4 regions of the Pseudomonas sp. AC211 genome follow, and region 4 is predicted to be linked to each of the others. Evidence: predicted binding sites of a transcription regulator. Region 4 holds the regulator's gene; each other region holds the start of a gene.
The links. The regulator sigma-54, encoded in region 4, starts transcription at its own class of promoters, with help from an activator protein. The targets are predictions, from matches to a motif close to ANTGGCATNNANNTTGCTNT.

Region 1: the regulator sigma-54 is predicted to act here: its motif matches at 892-911, upstream of glnK (P-II family nitrogen regulator).
Region 2: the regulator sigma-54 is predicted to act here: its motif matches at 1,064-1,083, upstream of ACZZZP_RS08980 (circularly permuted type 2 ATP-grasp protein).
Region 3: the regulator sigma-54 is predicted to act here: its motif matches at 1,309-1,328, upstream of glnA (glutamate--ammonia ligase).

Annotation. Positions count from the first base shown of each region.
Region 1 is NZ_OZ409830.1:97,245-99,445, forward strand. Features, by position in the region: partial or broken gene ACZZZP_RS00430 (YifB family Mg chelatase-like AAA ATPase) at 1-400, opposite strand, end outside; partial or broken gene ACZZZP_RS00435 (accessory factor UbiK family protein) at 440-701, opposite strand; gene glnK (P-II family nitrogen regulator) at 1,108-1,446, shown strand; gene ACZZZP_RS00445 (ammonium transporter) at 1,483-2,201, shown strand, end outside.
Region 2 is NZ_OZ409830.1:1,864,928-1,867,128, forward strand. Features, by position in the region: gene ACZZZP_RS08975 (type 1 glutamine amidotransferase) at 1-175, shown strand, start outside; gene ACZZZP_RS08980 (circularly permuted type 2 ATP-grasp protein) at 1,117-2,201, shown strand, end outside.
Region 3 is NZ_OZ409830.1:266,715-268,915, forward strand. Features, by position in the region: gene glnA (glutamate--ammonia ligase) at 1-1,212, opposite strand, end outside; partial or broken gene thiI (tRNA uracil 4-sulfurtransferase ThiI) at 1,544-2,201, shown strand, end outside.
Region 4 is NZ_OZ409830.1:3,960,727-3,962,927, forward strand. Features, by position in the region: gene lptB (LPS export ABC transporter ATP-binding protein) at 1-309, shown strand, start outside; gene ACZZZP_RS18780 (RNA polymerase factor sigma-54) at 469-1,980, shown strand; gene hpf (ribosome hibernation-promoting factor, HPF/YfiA family) at 2,106-2,201, shown strand, end outside.

The DNA of each region.
Region 1 (2,201 bases), 3.9 Mb from region 4:
GCCCCGCGGCACGCACGGCAAGCGCTGCCGGCAATACGCCCTGTACTGGGCGTAAGGCGCCTGAGAGCGCCAGCTCCCCGAGGCATTCGATATGTTCCAGCGCGGCCAATGGAACCTGGCCGCTGGCGGCGAGTATTCCAAGCGCGATGGCCAAATCGAAGCGGCCGCCGTCTTTAGGTAAATCGGCTGGAGCGAGGTTTAAGGTGATACGACGTTGGGGAAATTCGAAGGCGCAATTCAGAATCGCGCTACGCACGCGGTCCTTGCTTTCTTTGACGGCGGTTTCAGGCAAGCCCACCAGGGTCAACGAGGGCAGGCCATTGGCCAAGTGCGCTTCGACGATTACAGAGGGTGCTTGGACGCCGACTTGGGCGCGGCTATGGACGATAGCCAAAGACATGGATCACTCCTTGATCACATGCCGCTCAGTCCGAGTGGATTACTCGCTGGGCGGCGTTAACTTTTTCTTCCAACTCAGCGACCTTCGCCTCAAGCGCTTCAAGGCGCGCACGGGTGCGGGCAAGCACGGCCATCTGACTGTCAAACTCTTCGCGGCTAACCAAGTCGAGCTTGCTGAAGCCACTTTGCAGCAGCACTTTAAATTGGCTTTCGAACTCGCTGCGCGGCAAGGGGGTTTCGCCATTGAACAAGCGCGAGGCGTGGGTGCTTAGGGCGTCAAGTAGGGCTTTAGGCGGCAGCATAAGAAGGTTCCAAATTGGTCGGCCGGCAGTGTAACACGCAGCATTAGGACGCCAGGCCGAGGGGTTTTGCACGGTTTTGGCGCGTAGCCGAAGTGAGGCTTGCACCGTTGTTGAGCGTGACTCGCCCGGGCGCTTTGGTCACGGCGCAGCTTTGACCCCATAACTCGCTGAATTCCAAGCTTTTCCCTGAGCTGGCAAGCTTTCTGCTTAGTGGGCTATGACGCATGCACCGATGCAGTTCGGCTGCGTAAGGCGAAGCGGGGGGAGTCGTTTCGTCAGGAGCGATTGGTTGTGTCGAGAGCCCTCCCTGAGGACGTTCGATGCGTTACAAAGCCAGACACTGCGCTTAGACTTGAACCGGGTTCGTTTTTCCTGGGGCAAGTCCACCAATACGGGAGAGAGTTTCATGAAGTTAGTAACTGCCATCATCAAACCGTTCAAGCTGGACGATGTGCGCGAGTCGCTATCGGAGATCGGCGTGCAGGGCATTACTGTCACTGAAGTCAAAGGCTTCGGTCGTCAGAAAGGCCATACCGAGTTGTATCGCGGCGCCGAATACGTGGTCGATTTCTTGCCCAAAGTGAAGATCGACGTGGCCATTGCTGATGATCAGCTGGACCGCGTTATCGAAGCCATCACCAAGGCGGCCAACACCGGCAAGATCGGTGACGGCAAGATCTTCGTGGTCAATCTGGAACAGGCCATCCGCATCCGTACCGGCGAAACCGGCACCGACGCAATCTAAAAAGCCGCCGAACCCAACGCCCCAGGAGAAAACAATATGACTCTGCGTAAGCTCGCAGGGCTAGGAGCCCTTTTGTCCCTCGTTACCCCAGGCTTGGCCATGGCGGACGAGGTTGTGTTGAATACCGGCGACACGGCGTGGATGCTGACCGCTACCGCCTTGGTGCTGTTTATGACCATCCCGGGCCTCGCGCTGTTCTACGGCGGCATGGTTCGCTCCAAGAACATCCTTTCGGTGATGATGCAGTGCTTCGCCATCACCGGCCTGATCAGCATTCTGTGGGTCGTTTACGGCTACAGCATGACGTTCGATGTCACTGGCATGGAACAGGGCGTTGTTAACTTCAATTCGTTTGTAGGCGGGCTGTCCAAAGCCTTCCTGGCCGGCGTCACGCCAGCCAGCCTGACCTACGCGGTCCCGGAAGCTGTGTTCATCACCTTCCAAATGACCTTCGCCATCATTACTCCTGCTCTGATCGTCGGCGCTTTCGCAGAACGCATGAAGTTCTCCGCCATGCTGATCTTCATGGGCGTGTGGTTCACGCTGGTTTACGCGCCAATCGCCCACATGGTGTGGAGCGGTAACGGCGGTCTGATGTGGGACTGGGGCGTACTGGACTTCGCTGGCGGCACCGTGGTGCACATCAACGCCGGTATCGCCGGTCTGGTTGCCTGCATCGTGATGGGCAAGCGCAAAGGCTACCCCACCACCCCAATGGCACCGCACAACCTGGGCTACACCCTGGTAGGTGCTGC
Region 2 (2,201 bases), 2.1 Mb from region 4:
GACCGAAGAACTGGTGCAGCTGTGGCTGAACGACTTTGAGCATTTGCTGGACGAGACCCAGCCGAGTCAGCAGTCGAAACGCAAGATGCTTGAGGATTTGCCGGAGAAAGTGGCGGCGTTGAATGCGGTGGCGGAGGGGTTTTATCGGCGGTGGTTGGGGTTGGCGTTTGGGTGAGGTGGGGCGGGCGGGTATTTTTTTTGGGGATTTCGTGGTTTTGCGATTTGTCAGGCTGAACGGAGCAGTCACTCAAAACCACCGTCATCCCCGCGAAGGCGGGGATCCAGAGTCGCTCAGGGAAAGGCGATCCTTCCGGAATACTGGATTCCCGCTTTCGCGGGAATGACGGGTGTTTTGTTGGGGGGCTCCGTACTTCTGCGATTCGTCAGTAAGAACCAGCTCCCACAAAAAACCTCCGTCATCCTCGCGAAGGCAGCGGTCCGACGATTCGGGATCCAGAGTCGTTCAGGGAAAGGCGATCCTTCCGAAATACTGGATCCCCGCTTTCGCGAGGATGACGGAGGTCTAGTTTGGAATTTCTGTACACCTGCAATGCGTCAGTTGACACACGGCCATCCCTCAAAACCTCCGTCATCCTCGCGAAGGCGGCGGTCCGACGATTCGGGATCCAGAGTCGTTCAGGGAAAGGCGATCCTTCCGAAATACTGGATTCCCGCTTTCGCGGGAATGACGGAGGTTTAGTTTGGAATTTCTGTACACCTGCAATGCGTCAGTTGACACACGGCCATCCCTCAAAACCACCGTCATCCTCGCGAAGGCGGCGGTCCGACGATTCGGGATCCAGGCTTGCATGGCGAGCACCATTACCTGAACGAACCTGGAACCCCAACCGTCGACCGCGCCGATCCTCGAAGCCATCCCCCATATTTAATTGCAATCAACCCCAACTCCACTGGTCATAAGGAAACACCCAAGCGAAGCGGCTATCTTCAAGGGTGCCGCGCAACAGGGCGTGGCCACGCACGGTGCGTCAAGGAATGCGCGATTATGGTGCGCAGGGTAAGTGTCTTATTTTTAAGTGATTGATATCTAACGAATAAGACGGATGGCTCGGGCTTTGCAATACCTATGCACGTCCGGGTGACAAGGAGTACGGCATGACCCGCACCTTTTATGACGAGATGTACCTGGCGAACGGCGAATGCCGTCCGCATTACCGGGAGTTCGCGCGCTGGTTGGCCGACACCCCGGATGAGTTGCTGGCGCAGCGCCGCCGCGAAGCTGATCTGCTGTTTCACCGCGCTGGCATCACGTTCACCTTGTACGGCGACGACCAAGGCACCGAGCGGCTTATTCCCTTCGACATCATTCCGCGCAGCATTCCGGCCAGTGAGTGGCGCATTGTCGAGCGCGGCTGCATCCAGCGGGTGCAGGCGTTGAATATGTTTCTCGCCGACCTTTACCACGACCAACGCATCATCAAGGCCGGCATCATTCCGGCCGAGCAGGTGCTGGCCAACGAGGGTTACCAACTGGCGATGCAGGGGCTGAATCTGCACCGCGATCTGTACGCGCATATCTCGGGCGTTGACCTGGTGCGCGATGGCGATGGCACGTACTACGTGCTCGAAGACAACCTGCGGACCCCCAGCGGCGTGAGCTACATGCTCGAAGACCGCAAAATGATGATGCGCCTGTTCCCCGAGCTGTTCGCCGCCCAGCGCGTGCTGCCCATCGACCACTACCCCAATTTGCTGCTCGACACCCTGAAAAGCTCCAGCCCGCTGGATAACCCCAACGTGGTGGTGCTGACGCCTGGGCGCTTTAACAGTGCATATTTCGAGCACGCGTTTCTGGCCCGTGAAATGGGCGTGGAACTGGTCGAAGGCGCCGACCTGTTCGTGCGCGACGACAAAGTCTTTATGCGCACCACCGCCGGCGCCAAGCAGGTGGATGTGATTTACCGCCGTCTCGACGACGCCTTCCTCGACCCATTGGCATTCAACCCCGACTCCATGCTCGGTGTGCCGGGTCTGCTCTCGACCTACCGCAGCGGCAATGTGGTGCTGGCCAACGCCATCGGCACGGGCGTGGCCGACGACAAATCCATTTATCCCTACGTCGGCGAGATGATCCGCTTCTACCTCGACGAAGAACCGATTCTGAAAAACGTGCCGACCTTCCAGTGCCGCAAGCCGGTGGAGTTGCAGCACGTGCTGGCCAATCTGGAACACTTGGTGGT
Region 3 (2,201 bases), 3.7 Mb from region 4:
GCCTTCTTCTGGTGGCAGGTCGTACAGGTTTTTGTCTGCAGCATCGCCAGGGTGGATCTTGTTCTGAATGCCGTCCAGGCCAGCCATCAACAGAGCGGCGAACGCCAGGTACGGGTTAGCAGCCGGGTCCGGGAAGCGTGCTTCGATACGGCGGGCTTTCGGGCTCGACACGTAGGGAATACGGATGGAGGCGGAACGGTTGCGAGCCGAGTAGGCCAGCATTACCGGTGCTTCGAAACCAGGGACCAGACGCTTGTACGAGTTGGTCGACGGGTTGGTGAAGCCGTTCAGAGCCTTACCGTGCTTGATGATGCCGCCGATGAAGTACAGAGCGGTGTCGGATAGGCCGGCATAGCCTTCGCCGGAGAAGGTGTTCTTGCCATCTTTGGAGATGGACATGTGTACGTGCATACCCGAGCCGTTGTCGCCGTACAGAGGCTTAGGCATGAAGGTCGCGGTTTTGCCGTAGGCATCGGCCACGTTGTGTACGCAGTACTTCAGGGTTTGAACTTCGTCAGCCTTGGCAACCAGGGTGTTGAACTTCACGCCGATTTCGTTCTGGCCGGCAGTCGCCACTTCGTGGTGGTGAACTTCGATGACCAGGCCCATTTCTTCCATGGCATTACACATGGCAGTACGGATTTCGTGGTCGTGGTCGACTGGTGGAACCGGGAAGTAGCCGCCTTTTACGCCTGGGCGGTGGCCTTTGTTGCCGGTTTCGAAATCGCTGTCGGTGTTCCAGGACGCTTGTTCAGAGATGATTTTGAACATCGAGCCGGAAATGTCGGACTTGAATTTCACTTCGTCGAAAACGAAGAACTCAGGCTCCGGGCCTACGAATACGGTGTCGCCAATGCCGGTCGACTTGAGGTATTCCTCAGCGCGAGCAGCGATGGAACGCGGGTCGCGGTCGTAGCCTTGCATGGTCGACGGTTCGATGATGTTGCAGACCAGAATCAGGGTCGGCTCTTCAGTGAACGGGTCGAGAACGGCAGTGCTGTCTACTGGCAGCAGGATCATGTCGGAGGCTTCGATGCCTTTCCAGCCATGGATCGAGGAACCGTCGAACATTTTGCCGACTTCGAAGAATTCGTCGTCAAGGGCGTCACGGGCCGGCATGGTCACGTGGTGCTGCTTGCCTTTGGTATCGGTGAAGCGCAGGTCAACCCACTTCACGTCGTGATCTTTGATTAGTTGAAGCGCCTTCGACATGGTGTCCTCCAGATGGTGGGGCGTTGTGATTTTTTAGCCCCAAATAAAACGGTGAAGCCGGGCGGCATAGTCCGCCAGGGCAACCTGCCTCACAAGGGAGCAAATTGCATGCCAGTGCCCCGAAGTGGGTTTGTTGCTCGAAAGTCAGGCGCTGCGGGGGCTGCGCGTGAAAAGAACGAGGCGCAACGCACCAAAATGATTCTCTCAGTAAATGCCGTGATGCATTTTGGTGCGCGCCGGATCTTTCTACGCATTGCCTGGTTAAACCTTGAGCAATTTCCGCTATAATCCGCGCCCCCTAATTTAGGCCAGGCTCGCGCGCACTGTTTTCATGAAACTTATCGTCAAAGTCTTCCCCGAGATCACCATAAAAAGCCGGCCGGTGCGTACGCGCTTCATCCGCCAGCTCACGAAGAATATTCGTGCGGTGATGCGTGACCTGGATCCGAATCTGGTGGTGGACGGCGTGTGGGACAACATTGACGTCGAGACCAGTCTCACCGAGCCCAGAGTTCTGGCCGAGCTGAAACAGCGCCTCGGGCGCATCTCCGGCATCGGTCAGTTCCTGGAAAGTGAACGAATACCCGCTGGGCGATTTCGACGACATGGTCGAAAAATGCAAAGCCCACTTCGGCGATCAGCTGGCCGGCAAAGTATTCGCCGTGCGCTGCAAGCGCGCCGGCAAGCACAGCTTCAGTTCGATGGACGTCGAGCGTTATGTCGGCAGCCAATTGCGTCGCCAGTGCGGCGCTGCCGGTATCTCGCTGAAAGATCCCGAGCTGCTGGTGCGTATGGAAATCCGCAATCAGCTTCTCTATATCATCCACAGCCAGCACGAAGGCCTGGGCGGCTACCCGCTTGGCGCCATCGAGCAGACGCTGGTGCTGATGTCCGGCGGCTTCGACTCCACCGTGGCCGCGTATCAAATGATTCGTCGCGGCATGATCAGCCACTTCTGTTTCTTCAACCTTGGCGGCCGTGCCCACGAG
Region 4 (2,201 bases):
GGTGGTGAACGCCGCCGTGTAGAAATCGCCCGCGCCCTGGCCACCGCACCGAAGTTCATCCTGCTCGATGAACCCTTCGCAGGCGTGGACCCCATCTCGGTTGGCGACATCAAGCAGATCATTCATCACCTCAAAGCCAAAGGCATTGGCGTGCTGATTACTGACCACAACGTGCGTGAAACCCTGGATATTTGCGAGACCGCGTACATCGTCAACGACGGCCAATTGATTGCCGAAGGCGACGCTGAAACCATCCTCGCCAACCAGTTGGTGAAAGAGGTTTACCTGGGTCACGAATTCCGCCTCTAAGAGCATTCTGTAGCCGCAATCAGATGCGCACTACAGACTTCGATTGAGGACTAGGCAAACGCCTCAGACTTAGGCATATAATTTGCTTCCTGGTGGCGCTTCGGCGCCCTCGTTGTGGAAGCGCGTATGCGCCGGCGAATAAGGTCTTAAGCCCCCTCCATGAAACCATCGCTCGTCCTAAAAATGGGCCAGCAGCTGACGATGACACCGCAGCTGCAACAAGCCATCCGCTTACTCCAACTGTCCACGCTGGATCTTCAACAAGAGATTCAGGAGGCGCTGGAGTCCAATCCCATGCTCGAACGCCAGGAAGAAGGCGAGGACTTCGATAACAGCGATCCGCTGGCCGATGGCGCCGAAAGCGCGCCGCCCGCGCCGAACAACGAAGAGTCCTACCAAGACACCAGCTACCAGGAAACCTCGGCACCTACCGTCGACAATCTGGAAGACGGCGAATGGGGCGAACGCATTCCCAATGAGCTTCCCGTCGACACGGCGTGGGAAGACATCTACCAAACCAGTGCCAGCAGCCTGCCATCCAACGACGATGACGAGTGGGATTTCACCACCCGCACCTCGGCTGGCGAAAGCCTGCAAAGCCATATGCTCTGGCAGCTCAACCTGGCGCCGATGTCCGATAAGGACCGCCTGATTGCGGTCACCCTGATCGACTGCATCAACGACCAAGGCTACCTGGAAGAAACCCTCGAAGAAGTGCTGGAGGCGTTCGATCCCGAGTTGGATATCGAGCTCGACGAAGTCGAAGCCGTGCTGCACCGCATCCAGCAATTCGAACCGTCCGGCATTGGCGCCCGCGACCTGCGTGAGTGCCTGTTGCTGCAACTGCGTCAGCTGCCAGCGAAAACGCCCTGGCTGCCCGAAGCGCAGCGCCTGGCCGGCGATTACCTCGACCTGCTCGGCAACCGCGATTACAGCCAACTGATGCGCCGCATGAAGCTCAAGGAAGACGAGCTTCGGCAGGTCATCGAACTGATTCAAAGCCTTAACCCGCGCCCGGGTTCGCAGATTGAAGCGAGCGAGCCGGAGTATGTGGTGCCCGACGTGATCGTGCGCAAGCACAACGATCGCTGGCTGGTGGAGCTGAATCAGGAAGCCATGCCCAAGCTGCGGGTCAATCCGCAATACGCCGGCTTCGTTCGCCGCGCCGACTCCAGCGCCGACAACACCTTTATGCGCAATCAGCTGCAAGAGGCGCGTTGGTTTATCAAAAGTCTGCAAAGCCGCAACGAAACACTGATGAAAGTGGCCAGCCAGATCGTCGAGCACCAGCGCGGCTTCCTCGACTACGGCGACGAAGCCATGAAACCGCTGGTTCTGCATGACATCGCCGAAGCAGTGGGCATGCACGAATCAACGATCTCGCGCGTGACGACGCAAAAATTCATGCACACCCCGCGTGGCATTTATGAGCTGAAGTACTTCTTCTCCAGCCACGTCAGCACCTCCGAAGGCGGCGAATGCTCGTCAACGGCGATACGCGCAATCATCAAAAAACTGGTTGCGGCGGAAAATGCGAAAAAGCCGTTGAGTGACAGCAAGATCGCTGGTTTACTGGAGGCACAGGGCATTCAGGTAGCCCGTCGCACAGTCGCCAAATACCGCGAATCCCTCGGGATAGCGCCTTCCAGTGAACGTAAGCGACTGATGTAAACGCCTGACCCGGTTCGCCTGCGAACCTCGCTCTGGCGAGACGGCTACACTGATCCAAGGCCAAAGTGTTCCGGCGACAAGCCCGTTAGCTTGTCTCTTACACACGGCAATAAGGAGAAAGCGGTATGCAAGTCAACATCAGTGGACATCAGCTGGATGTGACCGACGCCCTACGCGACTACATCGACGAGAAGCTCAGTCGATTGGAACGCCACTTCGAC